Regions from separate parts of the Paenibacillus sp. CMAA1364 genome, predicted to be linked through region 3. Evidence: riboswitches for the same ligand, from Rfam matches in the RefSeq annotation. Region 3 holds a riboswitch; each other region holds the start of a gene.

Region 1 (4,290 bases), on a different contig from region 3:
TCAATATGTTGTGTTTGTAAACATGAATTAATGAAATCCATTCTTGAAAGCGGTGTGAAAACTTTGCCATCCCTTCTACGACTTACATTAGCGAACATAAATGAAAATTCTATGGTATATTTTATGAAAAGGGTATGAAATGGTTACAATAGATCAAGAAATGATAGAGGAGGAAGTCCATTTGGCAATTGCAGAGGTAACGGTTATTCCAATAGGAACACAAACGACGAGTCTTAGTGCTTATGTTGCGGACATGCAGCGGGTTCTGAAAGATCAGGAAGGCATAACGTATCAACTCACTTCCATGAGTACCATTATTGAAGGACCTCTTGAATTAGTGTGGCGTGCTATTGCTGCATTACATGAATCACCATTTCTATCGGGAGCACAACGAGTCTCTACATCTGTGAAGTTGGATGACCGTCGAGACAAGGCTTCTTCTAGTGCACAAAAGTTGAATTCAGTGTTGGATAAATTGAAATAAGTCACAAGAAGAACATTCTATATTTCGTTATTGTACTGTCCCCCGACTAAAGTCCAGTATTTGACTAGTCTGTAGATTGATTCTATTGATTATCTAATGAAGTATAATGATGGAATAATATAACACTGAATTGGGGGTTCGTAGATATGCGTAGAATACAGAAATCAGTCATAGCGGTTGTGGCACTATCGGTCCTATTACTTGTTGGATGCAACGATGATATGGGGAATAAAGTCTCTGATTGGTCTAAGGAGTTAACGAAAGACGGCATACATAAAGAAATCTCACGCACAGAAGGGGTAGGTTCCGCAACGGAATTGATTCTGAAAAATGAGGTTGGTAGCATTGAAGTAACAGCGACTACAGGTGACCAGATGAAAGTGATCGCAACGCTCTTATTTCCGAATAAGCCTTCACACGAATCCAAATATGATGAGATTATTAGTCAGACAGAGATCTCGGTAATTACACAAGGGGACCAAATAAAAGTTAGTGCACACCCCAAAGGTAAGGAGAAAATGGAAATGTGGAAATGGGTGAAAGAGGAATACGGCCTCATCAAATTTACGATTAATTACAAGGTTGAATTACCTGAAACCGTAGATCATTTTAATATCGGAAGTAACGTAGGTGAAATCAAGCTTCATAATCTAACGGGAACCTATGATATTCATAATGATGTAGGCACGATTGATATTGATGGAGCACATATTGTTGGGAAATCCACAATCACATCTAATGTTGGCAGTGTTGTTGTGGGAATTCAGCAAATGGATAGCAAGAGCACCCTGAGCGCAAAGACGGACGTTGGAAGTATTAAGGCAATCCTAGCTGAGCAACTAAAATGTACAATCGAAGCGAAAAGCGATGTTGGTCAAGTGGTTGGAGCACCCAAAGGAAAAAGTGAGCGGAATGGGGGCGGGCCATTATTATCACTGACGTCGAGTGTGGGGGCTGTCACGGTGGAGAATCCTTAATTCGTCTAGATTGACTACAAGCCCACTCGTGAAGATAGGTATACAATTATATAGGGTGGCCACTTTACTGTGGCACCCTTTTTGTGTTGCAATCATCAAAAATATGAATATATTTACAAGAAACCGAGATATAGCGAGTATGAATGACTTGGATAGAGATAGTTGAATTTGTAATCGCTATTATCAATCTACACGCTACTTATTCCCTTCTAGAAAGGCATTGAGTCACCTTTACGGGTGATCGCGACGGGTGTAATATTCATATTGAAATAGAGATTGGTAATAAATTCAATCGTTAATGCGGCTGAATTTCCGTCATTTGATGGAGAACGGAGGAACCAAAAGTGGTTATCTTTATTCGGTGTGAGAGTCGAATTTAGGTAGCTACAGGGGTGAATCCTTGTGGGGACCATGAAGTCTTCACGAGGTAGAGCGACTCTCACCGCTCGAATCCGACAGCTAACTTCGTAAGCAAAAGGTTGAGAGTGAAATGTGATATGTAAATGTTATTGAGATATGGTCTTGAACGCTGAATTCAGTGTAACTACTGAAACGGGGGAACCAATCGGAAATATCTGCTGTGGATACAACGGATAGTTCTATGGGGTGAATTTCTTGAGTGTGTGTTAAATGACTTGAGAATAGGGCGACTTCCTCGCCCGAATCCGACAGCTAACCTCGTAAGCGTACAGGGAGAGGCAGCAAACCGCCTTCTGGCTGGTTCATGTTTTATTTAATCATGAACTTACGAAGAAGCTCTGGGAAAAGCACCTTTTCACTGAGCTTCTTTTTTGTTGCCTTTAAAATGTATGGGAGGCTCTGGGTATGGACGATGTGAGCATTATGGTAGTTGCTCCTAATGAGGATGGGCTTAAATTTATAATCCACTTAATGGATATGAAAAGGAAATTCGTAGTTTTAACAAACAGTCGTGTAGAAGAACAGAAATTTCGGAACATGGGTGTAGAGAACGTTATACGTATTGATACCTTTAAAACGAATAGATGGGTCATCCCGCAGGTTGACGTGGGAAGAATCTATATTTTTGAGAGTAGTCTTAACTTGAGTTGTCGTTACCTTCAGATTTGCCGCCCGTGGACCTCTCAAGCGATTTGCATCGTCACTCGATATTGGAACCCACGTGGTATATACAGAGGGTTGGGTGCAGATCATGTCATTTACACGAAAAATGGGGATGTTGGATTTCTAACAGAGAAATAAAATGAAGGAACAGAATCGGTATAAGAAAGGGGCATACCCATAATGATGGATGTTTACATGGTCATTACTTTAGTCAGTAGCTTCGGTTTATTGTTGTTATTCACACATTGGTGCGAACAGCAGGTAGATAGGGGGAGAGGGGAGCAATGATTATTCTGATTCCGTTGATGATAGTCATCTTCATCTACCTCATTTATGCGTTGATCAATCCAGAAAAATTCTAGACAAGATTCATTATATGAAGAGTTCACCCCTTTAAGGAGGATATAAAGCATGGACTTACTGCAAATAGGAATTGTGATTGTTGTGCTAATACTGCTGGTAAAGCCGGTAGGTACTTATATGTTTCATGTATTCTCCAATGAACCCAATCGCACGGATAACATATTTGGTTCTATTGAACGTGGTATTTACAAGATCATCGGTTTGAGAAACCGTAACAGCATGAATTGGAAACAATACGCACTGAGTGTAATGGCTACTAATGCAGTATTAGTGTTCCTTGGTTACTTCATTCTCCGTCTGCAAGGATGGCTACCAGGAAATCCGTCGGGCAATACGAATATGGAAGCATCGCTTGCTCTGAATACGATCATTAGCTTTATGACCAACACCAATCTTCAGCATTACAGTGGTGAGAGTGGTCTGACGTATTTCACACAAATGGCCATCATTACAATGATGATGTTCACTTCGGCAGCGTCGGGAGCTGCGATTGCAGTCTGCTTTATTCGAGGAATTACTCAACATGCGAAAGGTGTAGGTAACTTCTTCGAGGATTTCGTCAAAGCCATTATTCGTATCTATCTGCCATTAGCACTTCTTGTTACGATCGTATTAGTGGGCTTAAGAGTACCACAGACATTTGAGCCAACAGCTTCGATAACAACGCTTGAGGGGGTAACGCAACAAATCGCGATGGGCCCAATCGCGTCACTGGAATCCATTAAACATCTTGGAACAAACGGTGGTGGATTCTTTGGAGTCAACTCGTCCCATCCATTTGAGAACCCCAGTCCATTAACGAATGTTATTGAAATCTTAAGTATGTGGGTTTTAGCGGCATCGTTACCGTATATGTTCGGACTGTTTGCAAAGAACAAGAAACAAGGATGGGTTATATTCTCATCTATGATGATTCTATTCATGATTCTATTAAGCGTTAGTTATATATCCGAAAAGACGGGTAATCCAGCGATTAATGCATTAGGTATTGATTCTTCGCAAGGGAGTATGGAAGGAAAAGAGGTCCGTTTCGGTATTGCACAATCGACGTTATTCTCTACTGTTACCACGTCAGCAACTACGGGATCGGTCAACAATATGCATGACACATTAACACCTATGGGTGGATTGGCAGCACTGGCGGGCATGATGCTGAATGTCGTGTTTGGTGGTAAGGGTGTTGGACTTGTGAACATGCTTATGTACGCTATATTAGCGGTCTTTATTTGTGGACTTATGGTAGGGAGAACGCCAGAGTTCTTAGGTCGTAAAATTGAGGCGAAGGAAATGAAGTTAATCGCACTCGTTATACTGGTACATCCGTTTATTATTTTAGTACCTACGGCGATCTCCTTTATGACCCCATTGGGATATGGCTCCATC
Region 2 (4,290 bases), on a different contig from region 3:
GGTCCGCCTCTCCTGACTTCATTGTAGCCGAGAAGCCCTTCTCTTCTCCTGAAGTACCTGGTGTTCGAATCAAGCTATATCTGGACCCTGCCCATAAAGATATGAAGGATCGCTATTTCTATGCTGCAGAGTCCGCCTTGAAGCACTTCAGCAAGTGGTATGGTCCTTATCCGTATTCCACCTTATCCATCGTTGTTCCACCCACATTGGGAAATGGTGCAGGCGGTATGGAGTATCCGACCCTCATTACAGCCTTCGGTGCGAAAGATGATTCACCCGGTTATGAGCTAGAGCGAACAGTTATTCATGAAATCGGACATCAATATTTCTATGGCATGATTGCAAGTAATGAATTCGAAGAAGCTTGGTTGGACGAAGGATTCACCTCATACGCAGAAGATCGACTTATGGAACAGGAATTCGGAATCGTTCCTAATCTCCCCATCCAAGCTACCATGATCTCTTCACCTGCATCCATGACACAAGAAGCTTGGAAATATGGATCGCAGAATAACTATGCTCAGAATGTCTATTATCGCGGAAAACTTGTGTTAAAGAGTATTGAGCGCCAAGTTGGTCAGCACAAGATGAATAGCATTATGATGACCTACGCCAAGAAGTATCGCTTCTCCCATCCTTCAACCCATGATTTCCAAAAGGTTGTAGAGCAAGTTACGCATAAATCATGGCAATCTTTCTTCGATCAATATGTCTATGGTAAACAAATGACAGACTTTGCTATTGATAGCGTTACAGTTCAGGAGTTAAGCCATACCTCGCAGAAGCAATATGAATCTAACGTTAGCTTGCGTAGGATTGGTGGTCAATATGCCAATATTCCGATACAGTTCACGTTTGCCGATGGTCACACCGTACACAAGACATGGAATGGAAAAGATGACACCATCCAATACAAGCTAAACTATAAGTCTCCCCTGTCTTGGGCTCAGATTGATCCAGATTATACACTTGTATTGGAGAATAAATATATGAACAACTATTTAAAGGCGGACATTGATACTGACAAGGTATCCCGCTTTAATATCAGTATTACCAAGCTTCTTGAGGTATGGCTTGGAAGTCTGTCTTGGTGAGGTGAACCATAGTGAGGACAAATATTGTTAATGGCTGGATAAGCTTAAAGAGTCAATTCTATGTTGTGATTATTCTATTTCTATATCAACTACTATTCAGTTACTTTTTGTACCGTTTAGTGAATTCAGTCGTAGTTCCTTTACTTCAGCGCTACCCAGATCCACCTCCCACGGAGTTGAGTCAGATTCTATTCTATGTTGAGGGGCAATTAAATCTCACGCACAGTCAAACCGTTCATAACTATATGTGGATTCTGCTAGGTATGTTACTATTCCGGATGGTTCTCACCCCTTTCATTCATTCGGGCATATTCTATGGACTGCATCAAGAACGTAAAGGTGAGAGCGGTCTTCACTTCTTTCAGGGTATGAGATTGTATGCTAAACCCATCATGTTATTCTACTGGATCGAAAGTATTCTGGTTCTAATTCCTGCATACTGGTTAATTCCTAAGTTATACACGACTATCCTAAGCGGATTCATGACACCGACTATTCTATTTCAAATTATACCCTATGTATTGGGATGGGCCATTTACCGATATGTCATTCATCAAATCATGCTGTTCATGCAATTTGGAATCACGGGTTCTGCAGATATCTTCTCCTCTACTAAGATTTGTTTGCGTAATGTTCTTCCCGTGATAGGGATCTCTCTCACTTTGGGTGCAGTCAGTTTAGTGTTCTTCTGTTTATTCACAGGTCTTTCACTTATATGGTCGGGACTGATTACTTTGATACTTCAACAGTCATACCCACTCATATCATCACTATTTAAATTTTGGCATATCTCTTCGCAATTTGATGTATGGTACTCCAAAATTCACATGAAATAAATGAATCCAATTATATTTGCTACCATCCTATTGTTATGGGAAGCCTTCCGCTCTTTCTTCCGAAAGAGCGGAAGGCTTATTGGCGTTTAGACACAAATACATTTGCTAAACTGTAGATGCTCTGTTAAGATATCACTAGTAACAACTTTGTAACCTTTAGAACGCATTATTACTTTCAGTTATCTAAACATTGTCACTTATTGGTGCATCATCAGCCGAATCCCTTAGCACCAGGGGGCGGGGGATCCAATTTCATGGGTGAATTGATCTCCAATCAGGAGATCATAGGGAACCTTCAACCGAATCCTTAAGCTAACCTCGCAGGCATTGGAAGGGGACAACGTAATTGAACAAGAAGTTAACAACAGGGGTATTGAGCTTGGCTCTTGCTTTAACCATTGGAACAGGTAGCGCATTTGCAGATTCAACGATGGACTCCGTAATTGATCGTACGATAGGTGTAAGTTATAAGACCGGTGGAACAACGACCAACGGATTTGATTGCTCTGGATTTACTCGCTATGTATTCCTGAAATTAGGTGTCACATTACCTCGTCAATCCTCAGCACAGTTCAAGACTGGTACGGCCGTATCACGCAATGAGATGAGACCTGGAGATCTAGTATTCTTTAATACTTCTGGAAAGGGAGTATCTCATGTTGGAGTATTCGTGGGTAATGGAAAGTTCGCACACTCCTCTAGTTCACGTGGAGTTATGATCAGTCCCCTCAATCAAAGTTATTACGCTAAGCGGTATGTGGGTGCTAAGCGCGTCATGAGCACGGCTAAATATCAAGCCACGGCTTACAATTAAATATAAGAAATGCCATCATAGGACTTAAAAAGGAGACTGTATCTCTTTTTTAAGTCTTTTTCGTAAGAAAATGAGATTATTCACCCTAAATATGAAAGAATCAATTGCCAAATTTACAATCCTTTGCTACAATAAGTCCAGTAACTACATAGTAACAATTTTGTAATCATATTTGTAACATATATGTTAACTACAAAGCCGAATTCCCGACATACTGGGAAGTGGGGGAACCGTCTTGGGTGAATTGATCTTGCAACAGAGGGATCATAGGGAACCTTCAACCGAATCCTTAAGCTAACCTCGCAGGCACCGGAAGGAGTTATTTTTTTGAAGAAGAAATTATTATCAGTTGCGCTAGGAATGACTTTATTACTCTCCGTTGGAACTGGAAGCGCTTTTGCAGATTCAAAGCTAGATGCAACGATTAAGCCTACGATTGGTACAGCGTACAAAAGTGCTGGCGTAAGCACTAGTGGCTTCGATTGTTCAGGATTTACTATGTATATTTTTGATAAGCTTGGCATTGACTTGCCTCGTCAGTCGAGTTCTCAATTTGCAACAGGGACATCTGTCTCGCGTAGTGATCTAAGAGAAGGTGATCTTGTCTTCTTTAGCCTTAACGGAAGAGGCACGGTATCACATGTAGGAATTTACGTAGGTGATGACAAGTTTGCACACGCATCTTCATCTAAAGGTGTTATTATTAACTCACTTAGCCAAGCCTATTACACAAAAGGTTACGTCGGTGCTAAAAGAATTATGAGCGATGATACTCATGCATCTGTTTCTCTTAATAATTAAACAATTATTCACTTTATTAAACCTACAGTGGGGATTTCTTTTCAATCTCCCTGTAGGTTTTTTCATGATTTGATAGATGAATAGCATATATTCTATACAGAAAGGAAACGAATGATGATTCTACCCCAATTAAAGGTTACAACTATGGAGATTGATCATGCCCGCGCCATATGCAGTTGGATCCACCCTTCCCCTTATGATATCTATGGTTGGATGCCTTGGGAGCAGATGGAGGCGTTAGGGATTGAGTTCGGTGACCCCACTATTCGTGAAACACAATATGCTTCAATTACGAATGAACATGGCGAACTCTACGGATTTGCTCAATTTTTTAGATTAGAGGGTGTTATCCGATTGGGTATTTGTCTACGTCCTGATTTATGTGGTCTGGGTTTAGGGAAATCCGTTGTACACTCTATCGTTCAAGAAGCCATACGACGGTGCCCTAATGATGAAATTGACTTAGAGGTACTTACTTGGAACAACCGTGCCATTAAAGTGTATCTACAGTCAGGATTTGAAATTACGGATACCTATGAGCGAGTTACACCCACTGGCATGCAGCCTTTTTATTGCATGGTTTATAGACCAACCAGTAATCTCTATGATAATTAGCACATCTTTATGGAGGAATATAATATTCACTGGATTTTTTGTTTCTTTTTTGACACAATAGCTATGATGTCTGTTCCCTATCCGTTATAATAAGATTATTAGCTTACATAAGAAAGGACGAATAAAATGC
Region 3 (4,290 bases):
CAGGAATGCATGCTGTTGAGGATTACTTAATGGCAAGGTATCAAATGTATTGGCAGGTGTACTTCCATCCCGTAACGCGAAGTTCTGAGATTATTCTAAGGCTTATTTTTAAAAGAGCTAAGGAATTGTATATAGAAGGTTATCACTTTGAATTTATGCTTCAACCATTTATCTGTTTGTTCAAGGGGGAAGTTACAGTAGAGCAGTATTTGAAATTAGATGAAGCTCTCATTCAGACTGCATTTATGCAGTGGACGACAGAGAAGGACAAGGTACTAAGCGAGCTTTGCTGTCGATTTATGCATCGCAAATTATATAAATATATTGAATTAGAACCACATGATAGAGATATGGTTCCTGAAATCTATGATCAATTTCATCGCAATGGTCTTAACCCAGAATATGACCTTATTATTGATTCTCCTAGCGATCTTCCGTATGATGTATTTCACTCCGGTGATGAAGTTAGTCAAAAGCAAATCTTATTGTTGAACCGGCAAGAGAAGCTAATGGAGATTTCGGAGGTATCTGACATTGTACGATCTATCAGTGGCCTCCAACGTGGTAAGTTTCGCTTGTATTATCCTGAACAGAAGGTTAAGAACGTATTAACAGCATTTACGCCTTCTGTTGCTCGTCTATTCATGGATTATACCAAGTGAAGTAATAACGGTATTCTGATAGAACCTCTTGAACCTACTAGCGGTTTATCTAGCAGTAAAACTACGATGACAAAAGGGAGTTAATATCATGATGTTATTCGACACACATACGCATCTCGATGCACCGGAATTTGACGAAGACCGCGATGAGGTAATTGCACGCGCAGTAGAAGATGGCGTTGGTAAGATGGTCAATATCGGTTTTAATAGAGAAACCATTCCATCCACGATGCAATTGGCTGAGAAGTATGACTTTATCTATGCGGCAGTAGGGTTCCACCCCGTTGATGCCATAACGATGACGGATGAAGATCTGGCATGGGTCGCATCACTATGCCAACATGAGAAGGTCGTGGCTATTGGAGAGATTGGGCTCGACTATCATTGGGATACATCACCAAAAGATGTACAGCAGAAGGTTCTTCGTCAGCAAATTGCACTTGCCCGCGAAATGAAGATGCCCATCGTGATTCATAATCGGGATGCACATGAAGATATCGTTAGAATTCTAAAAGAGGAAAAGGCACATGAGGTTGGTGGAATTATGCACTCTTTCTCTGGTAGTTGGGAGACTGCAAAGATGTGTCTTCATATGGGATTCCATTTGTCATTTGGCGGACCTATAACATTCAAGAATGCGAAACAACCTAAAGAGGTATTAGCTCAGGTACCGATGGATCGATTATTAATCGAAACAGACTCCCCATACCTTACACCACACCCATTTCGTGGAAAGAGGAATGAATCCTCTCATGTGAAGTTAGTGGCAGAGGCTGCGGCTCAAATTAAAGGCATAGAAATCGATGAATTAGCTCAAATAACCACCAAAAATGCCCTGTATTTATTTGGTATAACGTGAATAGCAGAGCAAATGGTACGAAAGAGTGAGATTAAGCTACTTAATCATGAGTTATGATTAAGTAGTGATGGAATATTACAAAGTTTTAACCATTTATACAGTTATTTGTGGTTGAATGCTCCTTTACAATATGTATCAAAACGCGATATCATCTTTTCAGTGATGTAAGCTAGTCAATTTAGTTAGCTTATTATTTTCATGAATCAGTCTCGCTTAATCTCCTGATTGTTGGAGAACGGGGGAACCAATATGATATATCCATCATGTAAAGGATATAAATCGTATTTGATTTCTTTTATTGAGTCTTTGGGGTGAATTCAAGGGCATCCGCCATGAGCGAATGACCTGAGATAGGGCAACTCTCTTTTGCCCAAACCCGACAGCTAACCCCGTCAGCGCAATGAAGAGAGGCCAACTCGTGCAGATAGTTCCCTTATTCATACAATGGGAAGCCGCGAAGGAGTTCCTCTAACTCTTTCTTTAGGCTTCTTTTATTTTTGAATAAAGACAATTTTGTCATCATACTCTTATGTAGGGGGTGACAACGGGACGAGAAGACTGGTTCATGATGCAGGATGGATATTGCTCTAGTATCCTGTAAAAATTTATTTTAGTCGCGTCAATTACACATCAGCTTTATTTCAGACGGCGGGCTATGAAGGAGGATCGGATAGTGGGCATTTTCAAGAACCAGACCCATGATTCATCATCATCCAGCATGACTTATGCACCACGTTGGAAGTATGAAAGTTTGAGTAAGATCTCTGTTGCTGCTATTGTATTAATCGCAATAACCCTGACTGTTCTATTAATTGTTAGTATTCAAGGGCGTAAACAAGTGTACTTGGTGATGGATGGGCAAGTGAATGTCATTGAGACCCAACATGCTATGTTACAGGAAATGTTGAATGAACAAGCTATCATGTTAAGACCGGAAGATAATGTATCCATGGCACTAGATAATAAGATTAAAGATGGCGATAAGATTCATATTCAACGTGCACTTGCGGTCAATATTACTGCTGATGGTCAGTCAGTCAATACGTTTACAACACAAGGGACCGTTAACGATACCATTAAACAACTAGGTATTACACTAGATGAGCACGATAAAATATTTCCTGATTTAAACACAAAGATTACAGATAAGTTGGACATTAGAATTGTTCGGATTAATAAACAGATGGTTGAGCGTGTGGAGACTATTCCTTTCCAGGTGATTAAGACTTCCGATCCCTCGATCATGAAGGGAAATGTCAAGATCGTACAGAATGGACAATCTGGGGCAATCGTACAACATATCGAGAAAATATATGAAGATGGACAATTTGTAACGATGAGTCTAGTCAATAAAGAAGTACGAAATAAAGTTCAAGATAAAGTCGTTGCTGTTGGCACCAAGGTTGAAGCACCTAAGCCCAAGCCCGCACCAGTTATTTTGGCCAGTGCAAAAAGCAGCAGTAAGCCAGAGATTGCTAATGTGAATAATCGAACCAGTAAAGCTGGTGTTGATTTTACGTATAAAAAGGTGCTGAAGAATGTATCTATGACCGCATACTCTTCAGAGGAGCCTGGTATTGGAACTCGCACCGCCTCGGGTACACGAGTAACCGAAGGACGTACGATTGCTGTAGATAAGAACGTTATTCCTATGGGCTGGTGGGTATATATCGAAGGAATAGGATTCCGTCGTGCAGAAGATACCGGTGGAGCAATCAAAGGTAACAAGATTGATGTGTACTATGATTCTTTACAGAATGCACGTAATTTCGGACGTAAGAATGGTAGAACGGTATATGTTATCGGACCGGTTAAGCCTCAATTGAACTAATATAATTTACAACAGCTTGCTATTCCTATACTATTAAGGACATATGGACGTCATAATAAAGAAGGGGATTTATCCTCTTCTTTTTGCTGTTGTTATTCCGGCACTGAAGGGAAGTATCGTTATGATCAAGGAAGTTATTGTAGTTGAGGGTCGGGATGATACGACAGCCATTAAGAGGGCGGTAGAAGCCGATACAATTGAGACAGGTGGTTCAGCGCTTAATGCACGTACCATACAACGAATTGCATTAGCCCAAGAGCGTAGAGGGGTTATTATATTTACCGATCCTGACCATGCAGGCGAACGAATCCGCAAAATGATTACCAACAAGGTACCTGGGTGCAAACATGCCTTTATCCCTGAAGTGGATGCAACGCGTAAAGGAGATATCGGGGTAGAGAATGCATCTCCTGAAGCTATAAGGCATGCCTTAGAACGTGTTCACACCTCCTATGAAGGTGTACCAAGTATGATCGATATGGAGGATCTCATAGAAGCGGGACTCATGGTTCATTCTGATGCGGCAAATCGTAGAATGGAAATGGGTAATATACTGGGCATTGGTTACTGTAATGGTAAGCAATTTCTAAAGCGACTAGCGATCTTCCAAATTACGCGTGATGAATTCGTTAGTGCTCTCGCCCAAATTGAAGAGGAAGGATTAAATACCAAATGAATGAAATAGATAGCATTGCCACACCCAAAAGAACAAAAGATATTATTAAGCGCCATGGTTTCTCTTTTAAGAAGAGCTTAGGTCAGAACTTTCTTATTGATCAGAATATTCTGAATAAAATTGTTGAAGCAGCAGATTTAGATAAGTCCAAAGGGGCATTAGAGATAGGGCCTGGCATCGGTGCTCTTACCGAAAGGCTTGCACAGAATGCAGCTACTGTGACTGCTGTAGAAATTGATAGACGTCTCATTCCCATACTACA

Evidence for each region. A riboswitch is a leader RNA that binds a small molecule or an ion and turns the genes downstream of it on or off. The one in region 3 is predicted to bind cyclic di-AMP.
Region 1: it holds a riboswitch for cyclic di-AMP, as region 3 does, so the genes downstream of both, ACH8E3_RS11505 (hypothetical protein) here and ACH8E3_RS11975 (3D domain-containing protein) in region 3, are expected to answer to the same signal.
Region 2: it holds a riboswitch for cyclic di-AMP, as region 3 does, so the genes downstream of both, ACH8E3_RS15510 (C40 family peptidase) here and ACH8E3_RS11975 (3D domain-containing protein) in region 3, are expected to answer to the same signal.

Annotation. Positions count from the first base shown of each region.
Region 1 covers NZ_JBITNB010000018.1:48,511-52,800, forward strand. Annotated here, with positions in the region: gene ACH8E3_RS11495 (MTH1187 family thiamine-binding protein) at 182-484, shown strand; gene ACH8E3_RS11500 (hypothetical protein) at 631-1,461, shown strand; cyclic di-AMP (ydaO/yuaA leader) riboswitch at 1,754-1,950, shown strand; cyclic di-AMP (ydaO/yuaA leader) riboswitch at 1,979-2,162, shown strand; gene ACH8E3_RS11505 (hypothetical protein) at 2,287-2,682, shown strand; gene kdpF (K(+)-transporting ATPase subunit F) at 2,829-2,906, shown strand; gene kdpA (potassium-transporting ATPase subunit KdpA) at 2,956-4,290, shown strand, end outside.
Region 2 covers NZ_JBITNB010000035.1:13,829-18,118, reverse strand. Annotated here, with positions in the region: gene ACH8E3_RS15520 (M1 family metallopeptidase) at 1-1,094, shown strand, start outside; gene ACH8E3_RS15515 (hypothetical protein) at 1,106-1,930, shown strand; cyclic di-AMP (ydaO/yuaA leader) riboswitch at 2,134-2,272, shown strand; gene ACH8E3_RS15510 (C40 family peptidase) at 2,277-2,744, shown strand; cyclic di-AMP (ydaO/yuaA leader) riboswitch at 2,931-3,068, shown strand; gene ACH8E3_RS15505 (C40 family peptidase) at 3,072-3,545, shown strand; gene ACH8E3_RS15500 (GNAT family N-acetyltransferase) at 3,657-4,160, shown strand; gene ACH8E3_RS15495 (c-type cytochrome) at 4,287-4,290, shown strand, end outside.
Region 3 covers NZ_JBITNB010000020.1:11,450-15,739, forward strand. Annotated here, with positions in the region: gene ACH8E3_RS11965 (HD domain-containing protein) at 1-662, shown strand, start outside; gene ACH8E3_RS11970 (TatD family hydrolase) at 751-1,521, shown strand; cyclic di-AMP (ydaO/yuaA leader) riboswitch at 1,722-1,934, shown strand; gene ACH8E3_RS11975 (3D domain-containing protein) at 2,195-3,352, shown strand; gene rnmV (ribonuclease M5) at 3,474-4,028, shown strand; gene rsmA (16S rRNA (adenine(1518)-N(6)/adenine(1519)-N(6))-dimethyltransferase RsmA) at 4,025-4,290, shown strand, end outside.